2 regions of the Kitasatospora sp. NPDC101108 genome follow, and region 2 is predicted to be linked to the other one. Evidence: riboswitches for the same ligand, from Rfam matches in the RefSeq annotation. Region 2 holds a riboswitch; the other holds the start of a gene.
The links. Region 2 has a riboswitch for guanidine ahead of ACZ6Z8_RS16535 (MBL fold metallo-hydrolase). Riboswitches for the same ligand answer to the same signal wherever they lie in the genome.
Positions count from the first base shown of each region.

Region 1: linked by a shared signal. The riboswitch ahead of ACZ6Z8_RS26595 (DMT family transporter) and the one ahead of ACZ6Z8_RS16535 (MBL fold metallo-hydrolase) in region 2 are both predicted to bind guanidine.

Region 1 is NZ_JBVJLM010000013.1:183,987-194,008, forward strand. Features, by position in the region: gene ACZ6Z8_RS26575 (alpha/beta hydrolase) at 1-344, opposite strand, end outside; gene ACZ6Z8_RS26580 (class F sortase) at 341-985, opposite strand; gene ACZ6Z8_RS26585 (polysaccharide deacetylase family protein) at 1,437-2,759, shown strand; gene ACZ6Z8_RS26590 (MFS transporter) at 2,779-4,251, opposite strand; gene ACZ6Z8_RS26595 (DMT family transporter) at 4,344-4,658, opposite strand; guanidine-III (ykkC-III) riboswitch at 4,703-4,768, opposite strand; tRNA gene ACZ6Z8_RS26600 (tRNA-Cys) at 4,852-4,923, shown strand; gene ACZ6Z8_RS26605 (xanthine dehydrogenase family protein molybdopterin-binding subunit) at 5,029-7,359, opposite strand; partial or broken gene ACZ6Z8_RS26610 ((2Fe-2S)-binding protein) at 7,983-8,534, opposite strand; gene ACZ6Z8_RS26615 (FAD binding domain-containing protein) at 8,606-9,472, opposite strand; gene ACZ6Z8_RS26620 (beta-N-acetylhexosaminidase) at 9,797-10,022, opposite strand, start outside.
Region 2 is NZ_JBVJLM010000006.1:271,242-281,263, reverse strand. Features, by position in the region: gene ACZ6Z8_RS16560 (amino acid adenylation domain-containing protein) at 1-2,182, shown strand, start outside; gene ACZ6Z8_RS16555 (MbtH family protein) at 2,179-2,364, shown strand; gene ACZ6Z8_RS16550 (DHA2 family efflux MFS transporter permease subunit) at 2,361-3,743, shown strand; gene ACZ6Z8_RS16545 (Uma2 family endonuclease) at 3,936-4,484, shown strand; gene ACZ6Z8_RS16540 (hypothetical protein) at 4,515-5,102, shown strand; gene ACZ6Z8_RS16535 (MBL fold metallo-hydrolase) at 5,109-5,966, opposite strand; guanidine-III (ykkC-III) riboswitch at 5,979-6,047, opposite strand; gene ACZ6Z8_RS16530 (DUF397 domain-containing protein) at 6,110-6,307, opposite strand; gene ACZ6Z8_RS16525 (helix-turn-helix domain-containing protein) at 6,304-7,119, opposite strand; gene fes (enterochelin esterase) at 7,159-8,310, opposite strand; gene fhuB (Fe(3+)-hydroxamate ABC transporter permease FhuB) at 8,332-10,022, opposite strand, start outside.

The sequences.
Region 1 (10,022 bases), on a different contig from region 2:
CCGCCGACGGCCAGGAACCTGCGACGGGTGGGCAGCAGCGGCGTCCGGAAGCAGAGCAGGGCGAGGGCGAACAGCGCGACGGCCGTCCAGCGCAGGACGAAGTCCGGGGTGCCCTCCGGGAACGGGTGCCACCAGTCGTCGACGACGACCTTCACCAGGACGGTCAGCACGGCGCCCAGCAGCAGCGCCCCGAGTATTCGCGGGGCGCGCCAGCGCTCGTGCCGGGACACCGCCAGCAGGGCGAGCGCGGCCCAGCCCGCGGCGAGCACCGCGTACGGGACGGGGCCGTGGGTGAGCGGCCAGTCGACCGGGTTCCAGCGGGTGGCGAGGGTGAGCGTGCTCATGCGGCTTTGCCCGGCGCTCTGGTGTCGGCCAGGAACCCGTAGGCGACGACGTTGCCCTCGTAGCCGTGTTCCCCGCTGTACGCGCCGCCGCAGGTGATCACCCGCAGCTGTGCGTCGGCGGCCTGGCGGTAGACCCGGTCGTCCGGGAAGTCCTTTCGGTCGTGCACTTCGATGGCGTACAGCTGGTAGACGGCGGTGGCGCCGTCGGCCCGGGCGATCTCGATCCGGTCGCCCCGGCGGAGCGCTCCCAGGTGGTAGAAGACGGCCGGCCCGGACTCGTTGTCGACGTGCCCCGCCAGGATGGCGGTGCCGCGCTGGCCGGGGCTGGCGCCGCCGCGGTACCAGCCCGCGAGGTTGCGGTCGGCCGCGGGCGGGGCCTGGAGGTGGCCGTCCGGGTCCAGGCCCAGCTCGGTGACCGGGGCGTCCAGCCGCACGGACGGGATGCGGATCCTGGTCGGGGCGGACGGGCCGAGCGGCGGGACGACCGAGACCGGGGCGAAGCCGGACAGCGCCTGCCCGGCGCCGGGCGCGGGCGGCAGGACCGACGAGCCGCCGTCGTGCAGCAGCCAGGCACCGAGCACCAGCGCGGCGCCGGCCGCCAGGGTACCCGGCCAGGGGCTCCTGCTCTGCTGGACGCCCACGGGTGCTCCCCTCTGCCGCTCGGATCCCGTTCCTGAGAGTTTCCTGGGAACCCATTCAATCGGATCGGACCCTAAGGCACGTCCCCATCGCGGTCCTATCCGCACCCGCCGATCGGCAGGGTCGACGGCCCCGGTCCTGCGCTCGGTGGGGGCCCGGCGACCCAGCGTGACGGCACTGTCCCGCGTACGGGCGCGGCACCACCACCCCCTCGAACAGCATCGACGTCCCGGCCCGCCGGTTCGGTTGCGTCAATCGGGCGATCGATCACGACCGTTCGCTGCGCCTCTCCGACCGTTCCGGCCCTCATGGCATGCTGACCCGGTCACGGGCTCCATCCCCCTCCGGTCGTACCGGACTTCCGCACGCCGCACGCCTGCCGCGGGGCCGCCACCCGCCCGCACGCCGCACGCACCCCCGTCGCCGGCACGCCGCACGCCTGCCGATCGCCTCATGAACGGAGTGACCATGGACGCGCTCTCCCGTCGAACCCTGCTGGCCGCCGGGGCGGCCACCGCCGCCACCCTGGCGGCGGGCTGCGGCAGTGACCGGGCCGGCGGGGGCGGGGAGCACAAGGCCGGCAACGCCGCCCCGGTCGCCCCGACGCCCGGCGACCGGAGCGCCACCCCGGCCCCGGCCCCGCAGAAGCCGCAGACCGTGCTGATCGGCGACGGCTCCACCTCGGACACCGGCCTCCAGCCGCACCAGCCCGTCGCCGAGCGGCTCCAGCCCGGCCAGCGGCCCCCGCAGTTCGTGGTCTTCTCCTGGGACGGCGCCGGCGAGCTCGACAACGGCCTGTTCGCCCGCTTCCGCCGGCTGGCCCGGGAGCACAACGCCTCGATGACCTTCTTCCTCAGCGGCCTCTACCTGCTGCCCGAGTCCAAGAAGGAGCTGTACCGCCCGCCGCAGCACAAAATCGGCGCCTCCGAGATCGGCTACCTGAGCGACCAGCACATCCACGACACCCTGGAGAACGTGCACGCCGCCTGGCTGGAGGGCCACGAGATCGGCACCCACTTCAACGGCCACTTCTGCGGTTCCACCGGCGTCGGCCAGTGGTCCCCGGAGGAGTGGGACAGCGAGATCCAGCAGGCGATGGACTTCGTGATGAACTGGCGCACCAACACCGGCTTCACCGACCTGCCGGCGCTGCCCTTCGACTACCGCAAGGAGCTGATCGGCAGCCGCACCCCCTGCCTGGAGGGCCAGCGCAACCTGCTGCCCACCGCGGTCAAGCGCGGCTGGCGCTACGACAGCAGCGGCAACGGCACCCAGGTGTGGCCGCAGAAGATCCAGGGCGGGGCCCTGTGGGACCTCCCGCTGCAGTCCATCCCCTTCCCCGGGCACACCTTCCAGGTGCTGTCGATGGACTACAACATCATGTTCAACCAGTGCGGCCCCAACACCAAGGCGGACCCGGCGCTCTACCCGGGCTTCCAGACCCAGGCCCGGGACTCCTACCTGATGGGCTTCGACCGCACCTACAACAGCAACCGGGCGCCGTACATCATCGGCAACCACTTCGAGGAGTGGAACGGCGGCATCTACATGAACGCCGTCGAGGACGCGCTCAAGTCGATCGCGGAGAAGCCCGAGGTCCGGCTGGTCTCCTTCCGCCAGCTGGTGGACTGGCTGGACGCCCAGGACCCGGCGGTGCTGCGCAAGCTGCAGAGCCTCGGCCCCGGCCAGTCCCCGGCCGGCGGGTGGGAGAGCTTCCTCGGCACCCCGGCGGCGCCCCCGCTCCCCTCCCCCACCGCGGCGGCCACCGCCGGCTGACCGCCGGGCCGTCGGACGGTCAGGCCCGGGCCCGGACCCGGCCGGCGAGCAGCGCCCCCAGCACCGCCACCGAGGCCATCACCAGCAGGATCGCGGCGAAGGCGCCGGGCGAGCCCCCGGCCCCGGCCCCGGCGCCGTCGCGGGCGGCGGCGAGCGAGCCGCCGCCCAGCGCCGCGAACAGCACGCCCGCCAGGCCGGTCAGCAGCACGTTGCCCAGCGCGTCGCTCATCTGCAGCGCGGCCGAGTTGGCCCCCGCGTCCTCCGGCGCCGAGAGCCGCATCATCAGCACGCTGACGCTGGCGACCGTCAGCCCCATCCCGACGCCGCCGACGCCCCAGGCCACCGACGCCGTCCAGGACGGTACGGCCGGGATCAGCACCAGCGCGGCGCCCGCGATCGCCACCGCGGTCAGCACGAAGCCGCCGCGGATCATCGCCCCGCGGTAGCGCTCCGCCCCCGGCCGCCCCTGCAGCCAGGAGCCCAGCGCCCAGGAGAGCCCGCCGCTGGTCAGGGTGAGCCCGGCCAGCGTCGGCGAGAAGTCGCGCTGGGTGGTCATCATCAGCGGGATGAAGGCCTCGGCGGCGAAGAACGCCCCCGCCGCCACCCCGCGCAGCAGGATCACGGTCGGCAGCCCGCGCCCGGCGCGCAGGGTCCGCTCGGGCAGCAGCCCGAGGACGGCCGGCACCAGCAGCGCCGCCCCGGCGATCCCGGGGAGCAGCCCGACCAGGTCGCGCCGCTGGCCCGCGTACTGCAGCAGTCCGGCGCCGACCGCGGCCATCGCCGCCAGCAGGGTGCGGCGGCGGTCGAAGTCCGCACCCCGCGGCACCGGGTGCTCCCTCCCCCAGCCTCCGGCCGGGGGGACCCCCATGGAGCGGCGCAGCGCCGGGCCCATCACGCCCAGCGGCAGCAGGATCAGCACCGGCACCGCCAGGAACACCCAGCGCCAGCCGAGGTGCTGGGTGACGGCCCCGGAGACCAGCGGCCCGACGATCGAGGGCAGCACCCAGGCCGAGGAGAAGGCGGCGAACACCGACGGCCGCAGCCGCTCCGGGTAGGCCCGGCCGACCACCACGTACAGCGCGACGATCACCAGCCCGCCGCCCAGGCCCTGGATCGCCCGCCCGGCCACGAACACCCACATCCCGGGGGCCGTCCCGGCCACCACCAGGCCCGCGCCGAACACCGCGATGCCGGCGAACAGCGGCTGCAGCGGGCCGCGCCGGTCGCACCACTGGCCGGAGACGACCAGGGCGAACAGCGTGGTGGTGAAGTAGCCGGAGAAGGCGAAGGCGTACAGCCCGAGGCCGTTCAGCTGGCGGGCCGCGGTCGGCATCGCGGTGTTGACGGCGGTCGCCTCGAAGGCGATCACCAGGACCACCGACACGATCCCCAGCGTCAGCGCGCGGTAGCGGCCGCTGAGGACCCCGCCGCCGGGGTCGGTTCCGGGCGGTATCGGGGCGGGGTCGACCGAGGTGGGGGAGGCAGTGGTCATACGTAACATCGTAAGGGCCGTCCGCGCTCATGACCCCTGACCCGAGTCGGTGACCGGATCGGTCCGCAGGCCTAGGACCGGTGGCCCGGCGGTCAGTGCAGCACCTTGAGCCCCACCACGCCGGAGACGATCAGCAGCAGGCAGCCGATCCGGGCCGCCGTCGCCGGGTCGCCCAGGACGGCCATGCCGTAGAGCGCGGTGCCGACGGCGCCGATGCCGACCCAGACGGCGTAGCCGGTGCCGATCGGGACGGTGCGCATCGCGTACGCCAGTCCGCCCATGCTGAGCAGCAGCGCGACGCCGAAGACGAGGCCGGGAACGAGGCGGGAGAAGCCCTTGGACGATTCCAGGGCCACCGCCCAGACGGTCTCCAGGAGACCCGAGACGATCAGAACGAGCCAAGCCATGACGGCCGTACCTCCGCAGTCCACAGCGGCCGGATTGCCGCTGAACTGCGTCGTCTTGTCGTCACCGGGTACGACGCGCTCGTCCGGGGTGGCGGGAGGACAGCCACCGCCTCCGACGGTAGCACGCATTGCCACACGGAATTTACACGAGTTCATTGACCCCATTCGGGGGATCGGCCATCCTGAATTCGCCGGCCGTGTGCCCGAGTGGCTCAGGGAACCGTCTGCAAAGCGGTGTACGCGGGTTCAATTCCCGCCACGGCCTCGAAAAGGGAATTGCCGGTCGACCTGAAAGGTCGACCGGCAATTCCGCATTCTCCGTTCCGGATCCGCGCATCCGGATCCGCGCGTTCGGATCCGGATTCCGCGCTCAGGCCGTGACGGCGTCCTCCGGCCGGATCGGCAGCCGGCCGACCGGCAGACCGGTGGCGGCCCGGACGGCGGCGGCCACGGCCGACGGCGCGACCACCGCGGGCACCGCGCTGACCGCCTTGGCGCCGAAGGTGGCCACCACGTCCCGCTCCTCCAGCAGGGCGGCGATCCGCACCTCCGGTGTGTCCAGCGAGGTGGGCAGCCGGTAGCCGGTGAGCGAGGGGTTGCCCAGCAGCCCGCCCGTGGTCTGGAGGTCCTCCATGAGCGCCAGGCCCACGCCCTGGGCCACGCCCGCCTCGATCCGGTCCTCGATCTGGCGCGGGTTGAGCGCCCGGCCGACGTCCTGGGCGACGGTCATCTCGACCACCCGCACCGCCCCCAGCTCGATGTCCACGTCCACCACCGCGCGCATCGCGCAGAAGGAGATGGAGACGAAGGCGTCGCCCTGCCCGGACTCGTCGAGCGGCTCGGTCGGGTGCGGACGGCACTGGGCGGTGGCCCAGAGCTCCTTGCCCTCCAGTGCCTCGGCGACCGGCATGCCGAGCACCCCGTCGTAGGAGGTGATCTTGCCGTCGGCGATCTGCAGCAGCTCCACCGACATCCCGAAGTTGGCCGCGATCGGCTGCAGCAGCTGGTGGCGGACCATCAGCGCGGCCCGCTCGACCGCCCCGCCGGACACCCAGGTGTGCCGGCCCCGGGCGGAGGGCCCGGCGATCGACTGGTCGCTGTCGGCCGGTGCGATGTAGACCTCGCTGACGCCCAGCACGGTCTGCACGATCTGCCGGGCCAGCGTGGCGAAGCCCTGCCCGGCGTCGACGGCCGCGCAGATCACCGTGGCGTGGTCGCCGCTGACCCGCACGGTGGCGGTGGAGACCTCGTCCTCGCCCTCGGCACCCAGCATGTGCACCATGCCGACGGCGTAGCCGATCCCGCGCCGCACCGCGGCCGGGTCCCCGGCGCCGCCCGGCCCGCCGGGCAGCAGCCACTCGGCGTCCGGGTCGTCCACCGGCAGGGCCGGCAGCGGCTCCGCGGCCACCGCGTCCAGCAGCGCCTTCACCGGCGCCGGGCAGGTGACGGCCTGTCCGGTGGGCAGCGGGTCACCGGTGGACATCGCGTTCCGGCGGCGGATCTCCACCGGGTCCACGCCGACCCGGGCGGCCAGCTGGTCCAGCTGCGACTCGTACGCGAAGCAGGCCTGCAGCGCGCCCTCGCCGCGCATCCGCCCGGCCGGCGGGTTGTTGGTGCGCACCGCCCAGGCGTCCACGAACACGTTCGGGCAGACGTACGGGCCGACCGAGAAGGCCGTCGCGGCGGCCAGCGCCTCGGCCGAGACGTCCGCGTAGGCGCCGCCGTCCAGCAGGATCTGCGCCTCCACCTTCACCAACTTGCCGTCGGCGTCGGCGTGGTGGCGGTAGCGCAGGAGGGCCGGGTGGCGCGAGGTGTGGGTGTGGAAGGACTCCTCGCGGGTGAGGGTCATCTTCACCGGGCGGCCGGTGCGCAGCGCCAGCAGCGCCAGGGTGACCTGGAAGGAGAGGTCCTCGCGGTCGGTGGTGGCGCCGGGCACGCCGGTGACCACCAGTCGAACCCGGTCCGGCTCCAGACCGAGGCAGGCGGCGGTGCGGTCGCGGTCGCCGTGCGGGTCGGTGGAGGACAGGTGCAGTTCCACCCCGCCGTCCGGGCGCGGCACGGCCAGCCCGGCCTCGGCGCCGAGCGGGGCCGGGTCCTGCCGGCCGACCTGGTAGAGGCCCTCGACGACGATCTCGCCGACCGCGTCCGGGTCCCCGGTGCGCAGCGGCAGGTGGCGGAACAGGTTGCCGTCCGGGTGCAGCGCCGGGGCGGTGAACGCCTGCTCGGGGTCGGTGACCGCCTCCAGCGGCTCGTAGTCGACCGCGATCAGACCGACCGCCAGCCGGGCGGTGTCCGGGTGGTCGGCGGCGACGGCCGCGATCGGCTCTCCGTGGTGGCGCACCACGCCCGCGGCCAGCACCGGCCGGTCGGCGACGATCGGACCGGCCGGGGCGCCGTCCGGCAGGCCGTCCGGGCCGGGCGGCAGGTCGGCGGCGGTGACCACGGCGTGCACCCCGGGCAGGGCGAGCGCGGCCGAGGTGTCGATGCCGCGGATCCGGGCGTGCGGGTGCGGCGAGCGCAGCACCGCGCCCCACAGCAGCCCCTCGGCCCACAGGTCGGCGGCGTACGGGTAGATGCCGAGCGCCTTGGGCAGCGCGTCACTGCGCAGCGGGGAGCTGCCCAGGCCGAAGGGTTCCGGTGCGGCGTCGCCCTCGCCGCCGTCCTGCTGGAGTGCTGCGCCGATGTCGGTAGGCGACGTCATGATGCGTGGTCGTCCTCGGGGAGCCGGATGCCGTGGGCGGGGGTGGCGCCGTAGGGGACGCCGGTGGTCGGGGCGCCGGGCGGCCCACCGCCGTCGGCCGGGGCACCGTGCGGGTCCGGGTACGGGGTGCCGTGCGGGGGCGTGCCGTCGTGGACGGCGCCGGGCAGCGGGGTGCCGTGCGCGGGGGTGGGCTCGTAGACCGGGGCGTCGTAGCCGGTGTCGTAGCCGGTGTCGTAGCCGTTGTGCTGCTGGTGGCCGTCCGGGTAGCCGGCCGGCACGTAGGTGCCGTGGGCGGGGGTGGCCTGGTACGGCTGCTCGGGGTAGCCCTGCGGCTGGTAGTACACCTGGTCGTCGGCGGCCTGGGCGGGGATGCCGGGCTGCATCGCCGTCAGGGCGGAGGTGTCGTACACGCCGGTGTCGTAGCCGCTGTCGCCGTACGGCTGTTCGGCCTGCGGCTGGTCCTGGGCCCGGGCCTGGTCGGGTGCGGCGGCGGGCTCGGCGGGCGGCTGGGGGACGTGCTCGATCCAGGCCCCGGCGTCGGCGTGGACCGGCGGCTCGACGACCGGCTCCGGCGCGACGGCGCCCGGCTGCTCGACGGCGGCTGCCTGTTCGGCGGGCGCGGCGGCGGTGCCCGGCGACCCGGCCTCGGCGGACGGTTCGGCGGCGGTCTCCCCGGCGGCGGCCCGCTCCGCCTCCTCGGCCTCCAGCGCGCGGGCGTCCGCGACGGTCTGGACGGCGGCCAGCACGCCGCGGTAGCCGGTGCAGCGGCAGAGGTTGCCGCACAGCGCCTGCCGGGCCTCGACCTCGGTGGGCCGGTGGTTGCGCTGGAGCAGGTCGTGCACGGCCATCGCCATGCCGGGGGTGCAGTAGCCGCACTGCACGGCGCCGGAGGCGGCCAGCGCCTGCTGGACGTCGCTCGCGGCGCCGCCGGCCGACAGGCCCTCGACGGTGTTGATCTCGCTGTCGGCGGCCAGCGCGGCGGGCACCAGGCAGCCGGCCACCAGCTGGCCGTCCACCTGCACCGAGCAGGCCCCGCACTCGCCCTGCTCGCAGCCGTCCTTGGCGCCGGCCAGGCCGAGCCGCTCGCGCAGCACGTAGAGCAGGCTCTCGCCGATCCAGGCGTCGGTGACGGGCCGTTCGAAACCGTTGACCCGCAGCGTGTAGGAGGCGCACGGGCGCAGCTCCCGGCTGACCTGCGGGGCGAGGCCGAGCGGGTCGGCGTGGAGGGTCTCGATGGGGTCTGTGGTCACTTCAGCGCCCTTCCCAGTGCCCGTCGGGCCAGCACCGATACGGTACGCCGCAGCCGAACGGCGGCCGCGGTCGGCCCCTCGGTCACGGCCTCCCAGGCGCCCTCGGCGCCGTAGTTGTCGGGGACGCAGGCGGCGGCCACGTACTCGCCGAAGGCGGCGCCGGCCGCCGGGTCGATCTCCCGGCTGCCGTCCCAGTCGATGCAGCCGGCCACCCAGGCCTCGGCCTCCAGCGGGCGCAGCGGCACCGGGGCGACGGCGCCGACGGCGCAGCGCACGGCGCGCCGGGCCGGGTCGAGGACGAGCGCGACGGAGGCGGTGGCGCGGGCCGGGCCGCTGCGGCCGGTGGCCTTGAGGAAGACCTGCGGCGCGTGCAGCAGCGGGACCCGCACCCAGGTGAGCAGTTCGCCGGGGCGCACCGGGTCGAGGCCGGTCAGCAGGTGACTGACCGGCACCTCGCGGCTGGCGCCGGCCCGGGCGAGGGTGACGGTGGCCTCCAGGGCGGCGAGCACCGGGAGGGTGTCGCCGGCCGGGGCGGCGGTGACGATGTTGCCGCCGAGGGTGCCGACGTTGCGGACCTGCGGCGGTCCGGCGGTGCGGGCGGCGTCGGCGAGGGCGGGGATGAGCGCGGCGAAGTCGGGGCGGTCCATCCGGGCGTGGGTGAGTCCGGCGCCGAGCACGGCGGTGCCGCCGTCCTCGTAGCGCCAGCCGCGCAGTTCGGTGATCCGGCCGAGGCCGACCAGGGCGGCGGGGCGCAGCCGTCCGGCGTTGACGGCCTCCATGAGGTCGGTGGCTCCGGCCACCGGTACCGCGGCCGGGGCGGCGGCCAGCGCGTCGACGGCCTCGTCGAGCGAGGCCGGCAGCATGATCGTCCGGTTCACCTGGGTCCCACCGTGCTCCACTTGCTCATCGATCGCCTGCCGCCCGCGGCCGCGGCCGCGGCCGCACTGTCCGCGTCAGCAGCCCGGCCTGGCCGTAGGGTACGGGCGATCGGGCCGGGTTGGGCAACTCTGGCACACAATGCTCGATGATCACTTCGGGGCCGGTGAACGGGACTGCCCGATTGGGACGGATACCGGGCGGTATCTGCCCCGACTCTGACCGAGCCGGGGCAGATGTTCATCTCTTCTTGACGTCAGATGACCGCTCATAAGTTCCCGACAGTCACATCGGCGCTCCGGGGCACCGGCTCAGCGCACCGGCGGCGGCCCCTCGATCGGCCGTCCCGCCACCCCGGGCCGGCGCTGCCACGGATGCGGCCCGTCCATCGGGCGGTACTCCACGCCCAGCGCGTCCAGCACCTCCAGGTGGCCGCGCAGCCGGCGCTCGAAGCCCGGGTAGTCGCGCTCGGCCGGATCGGCGGGCAGCTCGGACCAGGCGACCTCGGCGAAGGCGACCAGCCGGGGGAAGACCCGG
Region 2 (10,022 bases):
CGGCCGCCCCAAGGGCGTGGCCGTCACCCACCGCAACGTGGCCCGGCTGTTCGGCTCCACCGACCACTGGTTCGGCTTCGGCGCCCAGGACGTCTGGACCCTCTTCCACTCCTACGCCTTCGACTTCTCGGTCTGGGAGCTGTGGGGCGCCCTGCTGTACGGGGGCCGGCTGGTCGTCGTCCCCCACCTGGTCAGCCGCGACCCGGCCGCCTTCCTCGACCTGCTCGCCCGCGAGCGCGTCACCGTGCTCAACCAGACCCCGTCCGCCTTCTACCAGCTCAGCGCCGCCGACCGGGACCGTCCCGGCGCCGAACTGGCCCTGCGCTACGTGGTGTTCGGTGGCGAGGCGCTCGAACTCGCCCGCCTCGACGACTGGTACGCGCGCCACCCGCAGGACGCGCCCACCCTGGTCAACATGTACGGCATCACCGAGACCACCGTGCACGTCTCGTACATCGCCCTCGACCGGGCGGGCGCCGCCGCGACCGGCAGCAGCACCATCGGCGTCAACATCCCCGACCTGCGGGTCTACGTCCTCGACCAGTACCTCCAGCCCGTCCCGCCCGGCGTCACCGGCGAGATGTACGTGGCCGGGGCGGGCCTGGCCCGCGGCTACCTCGGCCGCCCCGAACTCACCGCCACCCGCTTCGTCGCCGACCCGTACGCCGAGCTCTTCGGCGAGAGCGGCACCCGGATGTACCGCTCCGGAGATCTCGCCCGCCGCCGTGCCGACGGTGTGCTGGAGTATTTCGGCCGCGCCGACCAGCAGGTCAAGCTGCGCGGCTTCCGGATCGAACTCGGTGAGATCGAGGCCGTGCTGGCCGCCCACCCGGCGGTCGCCGACGCCGCCGTGGTGGTTCGCGAGGACACGCCCGGTGACCAGCGGCTGGTCGGCTACGCGGTCGCCGCCGCCGGTTCGGGTGCGGGTGCAGGTGCGAGTGCCACCGCCGGTACCGGTTCGGGCGCCGGGTCGGGAGCCACCCCGGGCGAGCTGCGCGCCCACGCCTCCGCCGAACTGCCCGCCCACATGGTGCCTTCGGCCGTGGTCCTGCTCGACCGGCTGCCGCTGACCGCCAACGGCAAGCTCGACCGCCGCGCCCTGCCCGCCCCCGAGGCCCCCGCCGCCGGATCCGGCCGCCCACCGCGCAGCCCGCGCGAGCAGCAGCTCTGCCAACTCTTCGCCGAGGTCCTGGGGTTGGCGGAGGTCGGGGTCGAGGACGACTTCTTCGCGCTCGGCGGCCACTCCCTGCTGGTGGTCCGGCTGGCCGGCCGGATCCGCGAGGTGCTCGGTCTGGAGGTCGGAATCGGCACCCTGTTCCAGGCACCCAGCGTGGCCGCGCTCGACGCGGCCCTGTCGGACGGTGGCCGGGGAGCCGACGCGCTCGACGTCCTGCTCCCACTGCGGCCCACCGGCCCCGGCCGGCGCGCCCCGCTGTTCGCCGTCCACCCGGCCGGCGGACTGAGTTGGTGCTACACCGGCCTGATCCGCCACCTCCCGGCAGACGTACCGATCTACGGCCTCCAGGCGCAGGGCGTCGGCGCCGCCACCGCCGGCGAACCGCTGCCGGGCACGCTGGAGGAGCTGGCCGCGCACTACGCGGACCGGCTGCGCGAGGTGCAACCCGAGGGCCCCTACCGGCTGCTCGGCTGGTCCACCGGCGGGATCATCGCCCACGCCGTGGCCGTACGCCTCCAGGAGCTGGGCGGGCGCGTCGAGTTGCTCGCCGTCCTGGACGCCTACCCGGCCGAGGGATTCCGTGAGCTGCCCGTTCCCGACCGGGCCGAGGCGCTGGAGGCGCTGCTGACCATGGGCGGCTTCGAGCCGGCCGACCTCGCCGGGCAGCCACTCGAACTCGACCCCGTCATCGAACTGTTGGGCCGCGAGGGCAGCCCGCTGGCCGGGCTCGACCGGGCCACCGTGACGGCACTCAACGAGATCTACCTCAACACCAACCGCCTGGTGCGCGGCTACGACCACCGCCGCTTCGACGGCGACCTGCTGTTCTTCCGCGCCACCGTCGACACCATCGACGACAGCCTGGTGCCCGAACTCTGGGCCCCGTACGTGTCCGGCCGGATCGACAACACCGATGTGGCCTGCTCGCACAAGGACATGACCCTGCCCGCCCCGATCGCGCACATCGCGAGCGTGATCGCCGACCGACTGGAGAGCTCCCGATGAGCGACGCCCCCGTCAACCCCTTCGACGCCGACGGTGAGTTCCTCGCCCTCGTCAACGACCAGGGCCAGCACTCCCTGTGGCCCGTCTTCGCCGCCGTCCCGGCCGGCTGGCGGGTCGCGCACGGCCCGTGCGAGCGCTCCGCCGCCCTGGCCTGGATCACCGCCCACTGGACCGACCTGTGACTCCTCCGGCCGTCCGGACCCCGGCGCGCCCCCTGCTCGCGGGGCGCGCCGCGGTGGTCGTCGTGTACACCGCCGCGATGTGCATGAACGGCCTCGACTCGACCATCGTCAACCCTGCGCTGTACCGCATCGCCGAGGACTTCGGCCGGCCCGTGGCGGCGGCCAACGCCGTCGAGACGGCCTTCCTGGTCGGTCTCGCCCTCGGCCTGCCGGTGGCCGGCTGGCTCGGCGACCGGTACGGCGTGAAGCGGGTCTTCCTCGGCGCGCTCACCGTCTTCACCGCGGCCTCCGCGCTCTGCGCCGCCGCCCCCGGCCTCGGCGCGCTCGCCGCCGCCCGCGCCGTCCAGGGCGTGGCGGGCGGACTGCTCACACCCGTCGGGATGACCCTGCTGTTCCGGGCCTTCGAGCCGCACGAGCGGGCCGGCCTGAGCCGGATCCTGATCGTGCCGACCGCACTGATGCCCGCCCTCGGACCGCCCCTCGGCGGCTACCTCACCGAACACCTCTCCTGGCACTGGCTGTTCCTGGTCAACCTGCCGATCGGCGCCGGCGCCGTGACGATCGGCCTGGTCGCGCTGCGAACGTCGCCGGAACCCCCGGCCGGCCGCTTCGACACCCGCGGCTTCCTGCTCGCCACCCCGGGCCTCGGTCTGCTCACCTACGCCCTCGGCTTCGGCCCGGCCCACGGCTGGTCCTCCCCGGCGGTCTGGCTCGGCGGTCTGGGCGGCCTGGTCCTGCTCGGCGCGGCCGTACGCGACCAACTCCGCACGCGCGAACCGCTGGTGGACCTGCGACTGCTCGCCGACCGCGGCTACGGCGCGGCGAGCTGGCTCGCCCTGCTCACCTCCGCCGGGCTGATGGGCGCGCTGTTCGTCCTCCCGCTGCTCTACCAAGCCGTCCGCGGGGCCTCGGCGTTGGACGCCGGTCTCAGCGTCTTCCCCGAGGCGATCGGGCTGATGGCCGCCTCCCAGGTGGTCGACCGGCTGCTGCCCGGCCTCGGCCCGCGCCGTCTCGCCCAGCCCGCCCTGCTGCTGGCCGCGGCGGTCCTCGCGGCCCTCGGCTTCACCGAAGACCCCTGGACCGTACGGGCGTTGATGTTCGCGGTCGGGCTGGTCCTGGGCACCGCCGTGCTCACCGTACAGATCACCGGCTTCGCCGACGTTCCGCCGGCCGCCATGGGCCGGGCGATGGCCCTCTTCACCATCCTGCGCACCCTCGGCGGCGCCCTCGGCATCGCCGTGACCGCCGCCGTGATCGGTGCCCTCGCCGACGGACCCGACCCCACCCCCTACCGCATCGCCCTCGCCCTCACCGCAGCCCTGGTCGCCGCCGGCGCCCTGCTCACCCGACGCCTGCCGGTCGGCTCCGCCGCGGACTGAGGGTCAGCCGGTCCGGCCGGGCGCCACCACCGCCCGGCCGGACCACCACACCGAGGCGAACAGCATCGCGCCGGGCACGATCCCGGCCACCAGCGCGACCACGGCCGAGTCGGATGCCCGTTCGGACCGGCGGGAAGACCCGCCCGGCTGCCGCTACTGTCGTACGGTGGCAGGACCATTGGAGGAGAGCGCATGAATCCCGAGCACTACCGTCTTCTCGAAGAGGTCCGACAGAGCCTCCCGGATGGCTTCAAGGTCGAGCTTTCCGGCGACGTCATCGTCATGCAGGCGTCGCCGTCCTCGATCCATCAGCTGAACCTTGCGATTGTCCAGCGTCAGTTCGAGGCGCACTGCCCGCCCGGCTACTTCCCGACCGGGAACAGCGACCTCTCGTCGCCCGAGGTCGGCTCCGTCCGGAACCCCGACCTCACCTACCTGCCCGAGGACGTCATCGAGCTGGGCCGAGAGATCCCCGCCGAGCTGGCGCTGATCGCGGTCGAGATCGTATCTCCGTCCAACCCCGACAACGACTGGAACGGGAAGGTCCGCGACTACCCGCGCATGGGCTTCCCGCTCTATCTGATCGTGGATCCGCGGCAGAAGACGGTGACGCTGTTCTCCGAGCCCAATCGCGACCGGTACCACACCCGGACCGAACGGGAGTTCGGCGAGGTGATCCACATTCCCGACCCGTTCGGCTTCGACCTGGACCTGTCGCGCCTCGTCCCCTACCGGGACTGAGCCCGAGCGCCGATGCGGCATGATCGACCGGTGACGAACCCCGCTTCCTTCCGCGACCCGGTCAACTGGTGCGGCGGCTTCTACGAGCTGGCCGTCGAGGTCGGCCCGGCCGGCGACGACGAGCTGGTCAACGCCGTGCTGCGCGCCCTGTGGGCCTCGGCCGGTGTCGAGGGGTGCTACGCGCGGCGGGACGTCGAGCCGGAGGAGCAGCAGCCCGTGCCGTGCTCGATCCGGTCGTTCGACGCGACCGGCCACCTCCAGGGCCGGGTCAGGCTGCCCGGCGGCGAGCGGGTCGTCTGCGGCTGTGTCGTGAGCCGGGAGGAGGACGGCAGCGACTGGGTCGACTTCTACGTTCCGCTCGGCGCGCTGGAGCAGGCCGGGGTGTCGTACGGCGGCGGGCGGCAGATCACCAGGTCCGCGGTGTTGGACGACTGGCTCGCCGGTGTCGGCGCCGAGGTGTACCGGGCCGTGCCGTTCAGCCTCGGGCTGATCGGGTGGGAGGTGTCCGACTGCACCGATGCGGCGGCGCCGGGCGGTCGCGCCCCGGACGTCCGGCAGATCGGCTACCTGCTCCCGCAGCCCGGCGGCGACGTGCGGTACGCCGCAGCCAACAGCTGACGGACGCTACTCGTTCGGCCAGAGGACGAGGTCGTCCATCCGGTGGCGGCGGGGCCGGTCGCCCAGTTCGGTGACGGCCGCGTGGATGCGGCGCAGGTGGTCGACGGTGAGCTGGAGCGGGGGTTCGTCGGGCTGGTAGGTGGTGCGGATCGGGTAGTCGACGCCGGGGGTGCGGGTCATCTCGATGTGGCAGCCGAGCACGTGCGTCACCGGGCGGCTCTCGGCGAAGGCGACCAGGCGCTCGACGGTGCGGCCGAAGGCGGGCCAGTCGTCGATGTAGAGCCGGCCGGGGTAGACGGTGTCGCCGGTGAGCAGGAAGCCCGTCCACGGGTCGTAGTAGGTGACGGCCGCCTCGTGGTGCCCCGGGGTGGCCAGGCACTCCAGCACCCGCCCGCCGCCGAGGTCGACGTGGGCGACGGCCCCGGCGTCCCGGTCGAAGCCGAAGTACGCCCAGGCGTCGGGAAGTTCGGCGCCGACCACGGTGGTGCCGGGCCGGTCGGCGAACTGCCCGTCGCCCGCGATGTGGTCGCCGTGCGGGTGGGTGTGGAGCACCAGCAGCGGGTAGTCGTCGCGGGGGTCGTGGGCGCGCCGTCGTGTGAGCAGCTCGTCGACGACGGCGCGCAGTGGGAAGTACTCGGGCTCCGCCGTCGCCCCCGTGTCGATCAGTACGGCCCGTTCCGTCCCGAAGAGCAGGAACAGGAACGGCGCCTCGTAGTTGACCGCCTTGTTCTGCCGCAGGATGACGGTGTGCTCGTCGTAGTCGTGGACCTGGATGTCCGGGTCCGTGTTGTGCTTGGCGGACGGCGAGCCGTGGATCCACCGCACGTCCAGCGGACGGGCGATGGGGGTACCGACAGCAGCCATGACGCCTCCAGGGGTGCGTCGTCTTGGCGGGCCGGGTACGGCGCACATCTCGTCCGGGGCAGCGCGCCGACGCGCTGCCTCGGGGACGCTAACACGAGTGGTTCGGTGGCTGGCAGCGGAATCTCCCGGCCTTGCCGGTGGATTCAGCGGTCCAGAGAGGAAGCGTCTCCGGCGAGCTGGACGAAGGCGGCCCAGGCCTCACGAGTGAAGGAGAGTTGCGGGCCGGTCCTGTCCTTGGAGTCGCGTACGTGGACGGTTCTGGGGCGGATGGCGACCTCCACGCAGGCGCCGCCCTCGGTGTTGCTGTAGCTGGACTTGAACCAGGTCAGCGCATCGTTCATAGCTCCTCCAGCAGCTCGTTGATCAGCTTGGCCGAGGCCTCGGGATCGAGTGCCTGCCGGAGGATCATTTCATGGCGATGGCTGAGGACGCTTACCCTGGCGGGGTCTGCGTGGAGCATGCCCAACGCCTGGCCCTCCTCATACGCGAGCCGCTGGTGCTCGGCTGTTTCCAGAAGGATGAATTGCCCGTTCAGGCCAGGGTGGATTCCTCGGGATGGAACCACTTGAACTGTGATGTGACGCGCCCCGCTGACAGCCAGGACGTGGCGCAACTGTCGGTGATGGGCTTCGATAGTCGTCAGGGGCCGTCGGAGGACGCCTTCTTCGATCAGAAAGTTGAAGGCCCTCGTCTGTACCTTCAGGATATCCTGGCGTTCCAACCTAGCAGCGACACGCGTCTCGACGGTCTCGTCATCGAGTGGTGGCCAGTGGGAGTTGAGGAGTGTTCTTACGGTCTCCTCGGTCTGCAACAGACCCGGAAAGAAGTGGTTCTCGTACCAGTTGAGTGCTACGGCCTCGGCTTCGTACAACATGTAGTCCTCGGCGGACGACGGATATTTCTCAGGCTTCAGGTAGTCCGCTCCCGCTGCCAGAATTCCCTTCGCGTCGCACATCTCGTCTGCCACCTGCAACAGATGCGGAGAGGGCTTTCGCCGCCCCGCCTCCATCGACCGCAGGCTCTCGTAGCTGTACCCGGCCTGGGTCGCCAGGTCCTCGCGGCTGACGCCGGCGCGCGCCCGCCACAACTTGATCTGGTTGCCGCAGTACTGCCACGACATCGGCGGCGGCGTGGCGGACGAGGACGCGTTCATCGCTGACCCCCCAAGGTCATCCGGTGTGGACTCCCGACGTTAGGCGTCCGATGACTCGAAGGTGTGCGAACCGACCGAAACCGTCCATGTGGGTGACCCCAGCAGGTGCGCCAGCCCGTCGGCCAGGCCGCCGCGCCAGCAGGCGTAGTCGTGGCCGCCGTTGAACTCGCGGTACTCGACGTCGTAGCCGCGGGCGGTGAGGACATCGCGCAGGTGCCGGTTCTCGGTGAGCAGCATCCATTCCTGCAGCCCGACTTCGAGGTAGAAGCGGGCCTCGCGCCGCTGCTCGGCGGCGAAGCGACGGGTGAGCCACTCGCTGCCGGAGTCGAACTCGGTGCCGTCCGGCCACCAGAAGGAGCCGGACTGGGAGAGCGCGTTGCCGAACCGATCCGGCCGTCGGTACGCGGCGAAGGCGGCGGTGAGCCCGCCCGCGCTCTGGCCGGCGATCACGGTGCGGCGCGGGTCCGTGGTGGCGCCGAACTCCCTTGCGGCCCAGGGGAGGAGGCGGTCGGCGAGCAGGTCGACGAAGACGGGATTGCAGCTGAGGTCCCCCGGTCGCCCGGGCCCCATGGTGTGCACCAGCAGCGCCACCGTGGGCGGGATCGCTCCGTCCGCCGTCAGGTTGTCCAGGGTGTCGCCGACGGAGAGCACCTCGCCCCACATCTCGCCGTCGAGCAACACCGCTACGCAGTACGGCCCTTGGCGCTGCCATCCAGCCGGGAGATGGACGTCCACCCGCCGTCCGGCGACCTCGTGCGGCAGCGTCCGTCCGCGCCGTACCCCTTCCCGCCGCCGGACGTACGGCTGGGCGGGGGCCTCCGGCAGGCTGAGCACCGAGGACGGGTGGCGTCCGTCGCGGGCGGGCAGCCGGGGTTCGGTGTCGTGCGGGTCGGGCCGGGCGCGGTCGAGGACGTGCAGCCAGTCGGCCCGGGTGGTGCCGGGGGCCTCGCCCCGGAAGGGGTGGAGCTGGTAGGAGGCCCGGTGGTCGGCGCGCAGCCGGTGGGTGAGCTCCCAGCGGCCGTTGCGGCGCCGCATCAGGTGCGGGGTGAGGTCACCGGCGTGCCGGTCCTTGTCGGTGACGGTGTGCACCAGGGCGAGCACCCCGTCGCAGTCCCGCTCGTCGGAGACGAAGGTGACCAGCCGGTACGCGGGGTCGTCCGGATCGGTTTCGATCAGCGGGAAGGCGTCCAATGTTCCTACTCCTCAGGTGACTTACGCGGCGCTCGGGCGCCGGCCGAGCAGCACCCAGAGCAGGAAGGGTCCGCCGAGCACGGTGGTCACGATGCCGACCGGGATCTCGACCCCGCCGATCAGCACCCGTCCGACGGTGTCCGCGAGGACGACGAGCAGCGCGCCGGTCAGCGCCGAGCCGAGCACGGGCACGCGGGAGGGGCCGGCCAGCCGTGCGGCGATCACGGGTGCGGCGAGGGCGACGAACCCGACCGGTCCGCAGACCCCGACCGCCAGTCCGGCGAGCGCGACGGCCAGCAGCAGGCAGGCGAGCCGGACCCGGCCGGGGTCGACGCCCAGCGAGGCGGCCACGCTGTCGTCGAAGCGCAGCACCGCCAGCCGCCTGGCCGCCGCCAGGGCGAGCGGCACCAGTACGGCGAGCCCGACCAGCATCGGCGTCGCGACGGCGTAGTCCCGGCCGTTGAGGCTGCCGGAGGTCCAGATGTACAGCGAGCCGGCCGAGTTGAGCGAGCGCCGGGCCAGCGCGACCTGGATGAGGGCCGAGGCGAGGGCGGACATCGCGAGCCCGACGACCAGCACCCGGTAGCCGCGCGCGCCGAGCCCGCCGGAGACCAGGGTGACCGCCAGGACGGCGGCCAGGGCGCCGAGCGGCCCGGCCCACCAGGCGCCGAAGGTACCCGAGGCGGTGGTGGAGACCAGAACGGCCGCTGTGGCGCCGTCGTTGACGCCGAGCAGTTCGGGAGTGGCCAGGCGGTTGCGGGCGAGGGTCTGGGTGAGGCAGCCGGCCAGCCCGAGGGCGGCTCCGGCGGCGAGCCCGGCGACGATCCGGCCGAGCCGGAACTTCTGCACCAGCAGGACGTCCAGCCGTTCGCCGTAGCCGAACACGGCCTGGAAGGTCGTGCCGAGGCCGAGTTCGCTCTGTCCGGCGTGCGCGGAGACGACCACGGCGGCGAGCAGTGCGGCGGCCAGCCCGAGCCCGGCGAGCAGCGGCCGGCGCGGGACCAGCAGTGACCAACTGCCGTACCGGAGAACGGAGTCTGGGCGACCGGGGGCCGGTTGGGCGCGCCGTGCGGGCGGTGCCGCGGCCTCGGCCGGGTCGCTGAGGGCCGGCGCGGCGGAGCGCCGGGAGCGGACGACGGCGATCAGCGCGGGGGCGCCGATCAGGGCGACGATCACCGACACCGGTGCCTCGAAGGGCCGGGCCACCAGCCGGGCCAGCACGTCGGCGCCGGTGAGCACTGCGGCGCCGAACAGCCCGGCGAGCAGGGTGAGTCGGCCGATCCGGGGGCCGGCCAGGGCGCGGGCCAGGAATCCGGCGAGCAGGCCGAGGAAGGAGATCGGGCCGGCCAGTGCGACGGCCGAGGCGGTGAGCAGGGTGACCGCGAGGGCGACCGCCGCGCGGGTGGCGCCGGGCCGGTGGCCGAGGCCCCGGGCGAGGTCGTCGCCGAGGGCCAGCGCGGTGAGCGGCCGGGTGGTGAGCAGGGCGAGCAGGAAGCCGGCGCCGAGGACCGGGGCGAGTCGGCGCAGGGTGTCCCAGCCCTCCACCCCGGCGAGTGAGCCGAGCACCCAGACCCGGTAACGGTCGTAAGCCTCGGGCGAGTTGACGATCAGCACGCCGGTGATCCCGCCGAAGGTGGCGCCGACGGCCGAGCCGCCGAGGACCAGCCGCACGGGGGAGCCGCCGCCCCGGCTGCCCGCGATCAGCAGCACCA